One region of the Mesorhizobium sp. CA16 genome, then DNA from elsewhere that is predicted to be linked to it. Evidence: predicted binding sites of a transcription regulator. Region 1 holds the regulator's gene; each other region holds the start of a gene.
What was found. Region 1 encodes PhoB, which activates phosphate uptake and scavenging genes when phosphate is short. Its sites were predicted from a motif close to TGTCATNNANCTGTCAT; they were not measured.
Positions count from the first base shown of each region.

Region 2: a site for PhoB is predicted at 973-989, ahead of LB525_RS06245 (acid phosphatase). Genes of this name have one in related genera too.
Region 3: a site for PhoB is predicted at 1,108-1,124, ahead of LB525_RS11290 (RNA degradosome polyphosphate kinase). Genes of this name have one in related genera too.

Region 1 covers NZ_JAIUHP010000012.1:110,686-112,951, reverse strand. Annotated here, with positions in the region: gene LB525_RS18025 (ROK family protein) at 1-385, shown strand, start outside; gene phoB (phosphate regulon transcriptional regulator PhoB) at 718-1,407, opposite strand; gene phoU (phosphate signaling complex protein PhoU) at 1,424-2,131, opposite strand; gene pstB (phosphate ABC transporter ATP-binding protein PstB) at 2,152-2,266, opposite strand, start outside.
Region 2 covers NZ_JAIUHP010000003.1:81,741-84,006, forward strand. Annotated here, with positions in the region: gene LB525_RS06245 (acid phosphatase) at 1-830, opposite strand, end outside; gene LB525_RS06250 (cytochrome-c peroxidase) at 1,050-2,266, shown strand, end outside.
Region 3 covers NZ_JAIUHP010000006.1:89,635-91,900, reverse strand. Annotated here, with positions in the region: gene LB525_RS11290 (RNA degradosome polyphosphate kinase) at 1-950, opposite strand, end outside; gene LB525_RS11285 (zinc-finger domain-containing protein) at 1,203-1,448, shown strand; gene LB525_RS11280 (FAD-dependent monooxygenase) at 1,478-2,266, shown strand, end outside.

The sequences.
Region 1 (2,266 bases):
GCCGGTCGACGTCGGCGACGCCGACATGCGGGCCCTTGCCGCGAAGGCGCGCGAGAGGGACGGCCCCGAACGGGAGGCTTACCGCCGGGCCGGCGAAGCGCTTGGTTTCGGTCTCGGCAGCCTGTTCGCCCTCATCGACCCGGCGCCTGTCGCCATGGTCGGCGTCAGCGCGGCCGCCTTCGACCTAATCGAGCCGGCGCTAAGGGAAGCGATCGCCCAGACGGCCGGCGGCCAGCACTCCGAATCGATCTCCTTCGACACCGAGCCGAACGAGTTGCCGCTGATCCGCGAAGGCTGCGCCATGCGCGCGCTGACCTTCGTCGACCAGGAGATTTTCGCGCCGGGAGGCCAGGCAAGAGTGGGGACGGGAAAGAACGTGGCCTGAGGCAGCCTTGAAGAGGTCCGGGACAGCAGCAGACGCTTGAATTAGCGAAGGGAAGGCCCCGCAGCTTCGTCATTCCAGGGCGGAGCAGGAGCGAAGCTCCGTCGCGGAGACCCTGGAATCCATGCCGCTACCTCACGCGTCGGGCGCAGCGGCACAGAATTCTGGACTGTCGCAACGCATCGACATCACGGAATGGATCCTCGGGTCTGCGCTGCGTCGCTGCGCTCCTTGCTCCGCCCGTGGATGACGAAGCACAAGCGTCTCGGCTAACCGCCAATGCACGCGATCCGATGCTGGAGACACAGAACCCGTCAGCGTCTCGGCCCCTATCCCTAATCTTCCCTGATCGCGTAACCCGCCCCGCGGATGGTGCGGATGACGTCCGGCATGCGGCCGTTGTTGACTGCCTTGCGCAGGCGGCCGACATGGACGTCGACGGTGCGTTCGTCGATATAGATCGTCTCGCCCCAGACATTGTCGAGCAGCTGGCTGCGCGAGAACACCCGGCCGGGATGACGCATCATGAATTCCAGCAGCCGGAACTCGGTCGGGCCGAGCCTGATTTCGCTCTTCTTGCGGTAGACGCGGTGCGACTCGCGGTCGAGCACGATGTCGCCGACCTTGAGCACGCTGGACAGCACCTCCGGCTTGGCGCGGCGCAGCAGCGCCTTGACGCGCGCCATGAACTCCGGCGTCGAGAACGGCTTGACCAGATAGTCGTCGGCGCCGGTCGAAAGGCCGCGCACGCGGTCGCTTTCCTCGCCCCGCGCCGTCAGCATGATGATCGGCAGCCGCTCGGTCTCGGGCCGCATCCTGAGGCGCCGGCAGAGCTCGATGCCGGAAACCGCCGGCACCATCCAGTCGAGCACGAGCAGGTCGGGAACGTTTTCCTGAAGGCGGATTTCGGCCTCGTCGCCGCGGGTCACCACTTCGACCTGGTAACCCTCGGATTCGAGATTGTAGCGGAGCAGCACCCCAAGCGGCTCCTCGTCCTCCACCACCATGATGCGTGGCGCGATCATTGGCAGATACCCTTCGTCAGGCCGCCGGCGCCGACATTGTCGTCTCGTCCTGCTTGGGACGATTCGCGGGCAATTGCGTGCCGGTCAGCACATAATAGGCGTTCTCGGCGATGTTGGTCACATGGTCGCCGATGCGCTCGAGATTCTTGGCGCAGAACAGAAGATGCGTGCAGGCGGTGATGTTGCGCGGGTCTTCCATCATGTAGGTCAGGAGCTCCCGGAAGACGGATGTGTATTTGACGTCGATGCGCTCGTCGTCGTTGCGAAGCTTGGCCAGCGCCGTGGCGTCGCCCACCGTATATTCCTGGATCACGGCCTGGACCTGGATCAGCACCAGTTGCGCCATGGAATCGATCGAATGCGTGAGGTCGCGCGGCGCGGCGCTGACGCCGACCGAGCCGACGCGCTTGGCGATGTTCTTGGCGAGGTCGCCGATGCGCTCGAGGTCGCCCGCCATGCGGATCGAGCCGACCACGTTGCGCAGGTCGTCGGCCATCGGCTGGCGCTTGGCGATCAGCGTGATGGCGCGGTCGTCGAGCTCGCGCTGGCGCGCGTCCATGATGGCATCGTCGGAAACGACGCGCTGCGCCATGGCATTGTCGGTCTCGAGCAGGGCCTTGGTCGAAGCGCCGACCATGGAGGCTGCGAGATCGCCCATGTCGTTGATGAGCCGGCTGATCTGCCTCAGATCCTCGTCGAAGGAAGCGACGGTATGTTCGGCCATGATGATGTCCTCGTATGAGCTCAGCCGAAGCGGCCGGTGATGTAGTCCTGCGTGCGCTTTTCGCGGGGCGAGGTGAAGATCTTCTCGGTCCGGTCGAACTCCACCAGCTCGCCCAGATACATGAACGCGGTCTGC
Region 2 (2,266 bases), on a different contig from region 1:
AGCGCCTTGTCGCCACCCTCGGCCGGCTTGTTGGCGCTTGGCTGGTAAGGCGGCTGCATGGTGTTGACGGCGTAGAAGTCGGGCGTGATGGCGCCGTCATTGGTGAATTTCGGCACGCCGCCCAGCGCCGAGGGCGGCGAATTGTCGGCCGGTTTCAGCGTCACGCCATCCGGCTCGACGACGGCAATCTGGGCCTTCACTGGGCTGGTGTCGGCATTTGGATAGTAAGGCACGCAGGCGCAGGCCAGCATGAAATGGTTGAGGAAGGAGCCGCCGAAGGCGCCCTGGAAGAAATTGTCCGCCAGCACGTATTTTTTGGCGATCGCCCACATCGGCAGGATCGAGCCGTCATAATGGCCCATCACCAGCGCGCCGGAATCGGCCCAGGCAACGAACTTGTCGTTCCGGCCGCCGTCGATCTGCATCTGCTCCTGATAGAAACGATGCCACAGATCATGGGTGATGACGCCGGTATTCTCGTTGAAGCCCTTGGGATCGTCGATGGCGAATGTCGCGTTGCGCAGATGCGCGCTCTGCGCCTCCGTCACCGCCGGCGTGACGCCCTTGCCGGTCAGTCCGCCCCAGGCCGGCGGCAGTTCGGAAAGCGGCTTGCCGTCGCGGTCGAGCTGGCGCGCCTGTTCAGGCGAAACGTTGGCCAAGCCGTTGGCGCCGGGGAAGCCGCCATAGAGATTATCGAAGCTGCGGTTCTCGGCGTAGATGACGACGACGGTGTCGATCTTGTCGTAACCGGCAGGCGCCGCTTGGGCAGCAGCAGAGAGCGATGCCAGCGCCGTGGAGGCGAGGCAAAGGGAGAGAAAGGACCGGATCATTGGAAAATGCCTCGTGGCTTGGGAATGGCTGGAGGACGGCAATGCAGGAACGCAACTGCATCAATGCCCAGCTACTTCGACGCCTTGTCACCTTTGTGACAGTTCGGCCCCGGCCGAACACGGTTTCGTGAGCGAGAAGACCGGTCATCAATCCGTTGCACTCGATCCTTACGCCGCCAAAGAAACCGGGCGAAGAAATCAGGGATATCGCCGAAGACGATGGGACGTCGGAAAAATCACGCGATCGCCATTGCAGCGGCCACGATCGTCGCCTCCACCGCGCCCGCCAACACCGAGGAGCCATCCGGTGTCCATCCCGGCCCGATGACGCGGCAGGAAGCCTTCGCCCGCGCAGAGGCGCTGACGGCGCTGGGGCGACAGATGTTCTTTGATCCGTCGCTCTCGGCCTCGGGCAAGCAGGCCTGCTCCTCCTGCCATGATCCCAACCACGCTTTCGGGCCGGCCTCGGCGGCACCGGTCGAAATGGGCGGAGCCAATCTTGACCAGCCCGGCGTTCGCGCCGTGCCGTCACTGCGCTACCTGCAGGCGGCGCCCGCCTTCACCGAGCACTTCTACGACTCCGAGGACGAAGGCGACGAAAGCGTCGACAGTGGCCCGACCGGGGGGCTGACCTGGGACGGCCGCGCCGACCACGGCAAGGACCAGGCAAGAATCCCGCTGCTGTCGTCCTTCGAGATGGGCAATAAGGACGCGGCCCAGGTGGTCGCCAGCCTGCGCAACGCGCCTTATGCCGGCGCCTTCAAGGCGGCCTTCGGCGCCGATGTCTTCGACCATCCGCAAGACGCCTTCGACGCCGCTGTGGAAGCGCTCGGCACCTTCGAGCAGAGCAGCGCCGATTTCTATCCCTATTCCAGCCGCTACGACGCCTTCCTCGCCGGCAAGGCGCAGCTTTCCGCGCAGGAATTGCGCGGTCGCATGCTGTTCGAGGACGCAGCGAAGGGCAATTGCGCGAGCTGTCATCTCAGCGAACCGGCCAATGACGGCGAGCCGCCGCAATTCACCGATTACGGCCTGATCGCGATTGCCGTGCCGCGCAACCCGGCGATCCCCGCCAATGCCGATCCCAATTATGTCGATCTCGGCCTGTGCGGTCCGCTGCGCACCGATCTCAAGGACCGCGTCGAATATTGCGGCCTGTTCAAGACACCGACGCTGCGCAACGTTGCCTTGCGGAAAAGCTTCTTCCACAACGGCTATTTCCACACGCTGCGCGACGCGGTCGCCTTCTACGCCAGCCGCGATACGGATCCTGGGCGCTGGTATCCGAAGAAGGCGGACGGAACGGTCGACAAATTCGACGATCTGCCAAAGGCTTACTGGGGAAACCTCAACACGGACCCGCCCTTCAACGGCAAAAAGCCCGGCGACAAGCCGGCGCTGACCGATGCCGAGATCGACGACATCGTCGCCTTCCT
Region 3 (2,266 bases), on a different contig from region 1:
TCGGAGATCTGGTTGAGCGCCAGCGGGCCGGTGAGCACGCTGATTCGGCTCGACGACACGCCGAGCTCGCCGGCGACGAAGTCCCGCAACGCAGCCGGCATCAGCGTGTCGAATTCGATGCGGATCACCGAGCCGCGACGGCGCCGCTTCAGCGCCGTTTCGAACAGGCGCACCAGGTCTTCCGACTCTTCCTCGACCTCGATGTCGCTGTCGCGGATGATGCGGAACGTGCCGGAGCCTTTGACCTCGTAGCCGGGGAAAAGCTTGCCGATATAGATGCCGACCACTTCCTCCAGCGGAATGAAGCGGACATGGTTCTTGCGGTCGGGCAGGCGGATGAAACGCCTGAGCGCCACCGGCAGGCGCAGCAGCGCGCTCATCTCCTCGCCATTCTTGCGATGGCGCAATTGCAGGGCGATGGAAAAGCCGAGATTGGGGATGAACGGAAACGGATGCGCCGGGTCGATCGACAGCGGCGTCAGCACCGGGAAAACCTGTTCCTGGAAATGTTCCTCCAGCCAGGCCTTCTCATCCTTGGTCAGCGCGTCGCGGGTGATGCTCTCGATGCCTTCCTTGTTGAGCAGCGTCATCAGCGCCGAGAGGCTCTTCTGCTGGTCTTCCTGAAGGCGCTCGACCTCCCGCAGCAACTGCTCGAGCTGCTGTTCGGGCGTGCGGCCGTCCGGGCTCTTCAGCGCGATGCCCTCGCGGACCTGGCCGGCAAGGCCGGCGACGCGGACCATGAAGAACTCGTCGAGATTGGCGGCAGAAATCGACAGGAAGCGGACGCGTTCAAGCAGCGGATGATGCTCGTTCAGCGATTCCTCCAGCACGCGGCGGTTGAATTGCAGCCATGAGAATTCGCGGTTGACGAAACGATCGGGATTGCCGCCGTCGGGGCTTGCGGCCTCAACGGTGATGAACTCGCTCTGCACAGGCTTCAGTTCGTTCATGGTTTCCTGCTCTTGCCCGCAACCGTTCCCAGGAGGCGCCGCATACTGCCGTTAAACGACGCTCTAGCATGTCTTTATGACGCATGATCGTCACGGAATCGCTCCGGCACCGGCCCCATGCGCTTAACCGGCTCAACTTATCCTCTGCCAGCCTTTTGCGACAGTTTGATTTCATCGATCTTGCAAACTGGCCTGTTATGCTCCAGATGCAAACTGGTCACACCCACTGGCCGAACCCAATTGGAGACGACGATGGCAGGCGGCAGCATTCCCCATTTCCAGAACGACGCGGGCCATCCGGTCATCGAGATCGGCGTCAAGGAATTCATGTGCACCGGCGCCAACCCGCCCTTCGACCATCCGCATGTGTTCCTCGACATGGGCGACGACAATGAAAAGGTCTGCCCTTACTGCTCGACGCTCTACCGCTATTCACCGTCGCTGAAGGCGACGGAAACGCAGCCGGCCGGCTGCCTTTATGTCGACCAGGCCGCCTGACGCGGCAAATCATGAACGACTGCTAGATCATGACTGAAGCACGGTCCCGGCAAATCGTCATCGCCGGGGCTGGCATCGCCGGGCTGACGGCGGCGCTTGCCTTCGTCGAGCGCGGTTATCCGGTAAAACTGTTCGAGCAGGCAAAACAGCTGGAAGCGGCCGGTGCCGGCCTCCAGCTTTCCCCCAACGCGACCCGGATCCTGCGGCGGCTCAGCGTGCTCGATCGACTGCTGCCCAACGCGATCCGGCCGCGAGCGGTGGTGCTGAAGGACGCAAGGAGCCTGCGAGAGCTGGCGCGCGTGCCGCTTGGGGAAACCGCAGAAAAGCGCTGGGGGGCGCCCTATCTCGTGGCGCACCGCGCCGACCTGCAGGCGGCGCTGATGGCGGCGGTGGCGGAACGGCCCGGTATCGCGCTTGTCACCGGCGCTCGTGTTGCCGGCATCGCCGTCGACCCGCAAAGCGTGACCGCGACGGTCGAGGTCGACGGCAAGGCGACGAATATCGCGGGCGGTTTGCTGGTTGCAGCCGACGGCGTCTGGTCGTCGGTTCGCGCCAAGCTTGCCCGGACGGCCGGTTTTGCGGCAAGCCGCTTTTCGGGCGAACTCGCCTGGCGCGCGACGGTCCCGGCGGAAAGCGCCGCCGGCCAGGCTTTTATGCAAATCGGAGCCACCGACAGCGTCACCACTTTCCTGCATCCCGGCTTCCACATGGTCGCCTATCCGGTGAGCAAGGGCAGCGCCGTCAACCTTGCCGCCTTCACCAAGGGCGAGCGCATTGCCGAAGGCTGGTCCGGCCATGCCGACCCTGCCATTCTTTCG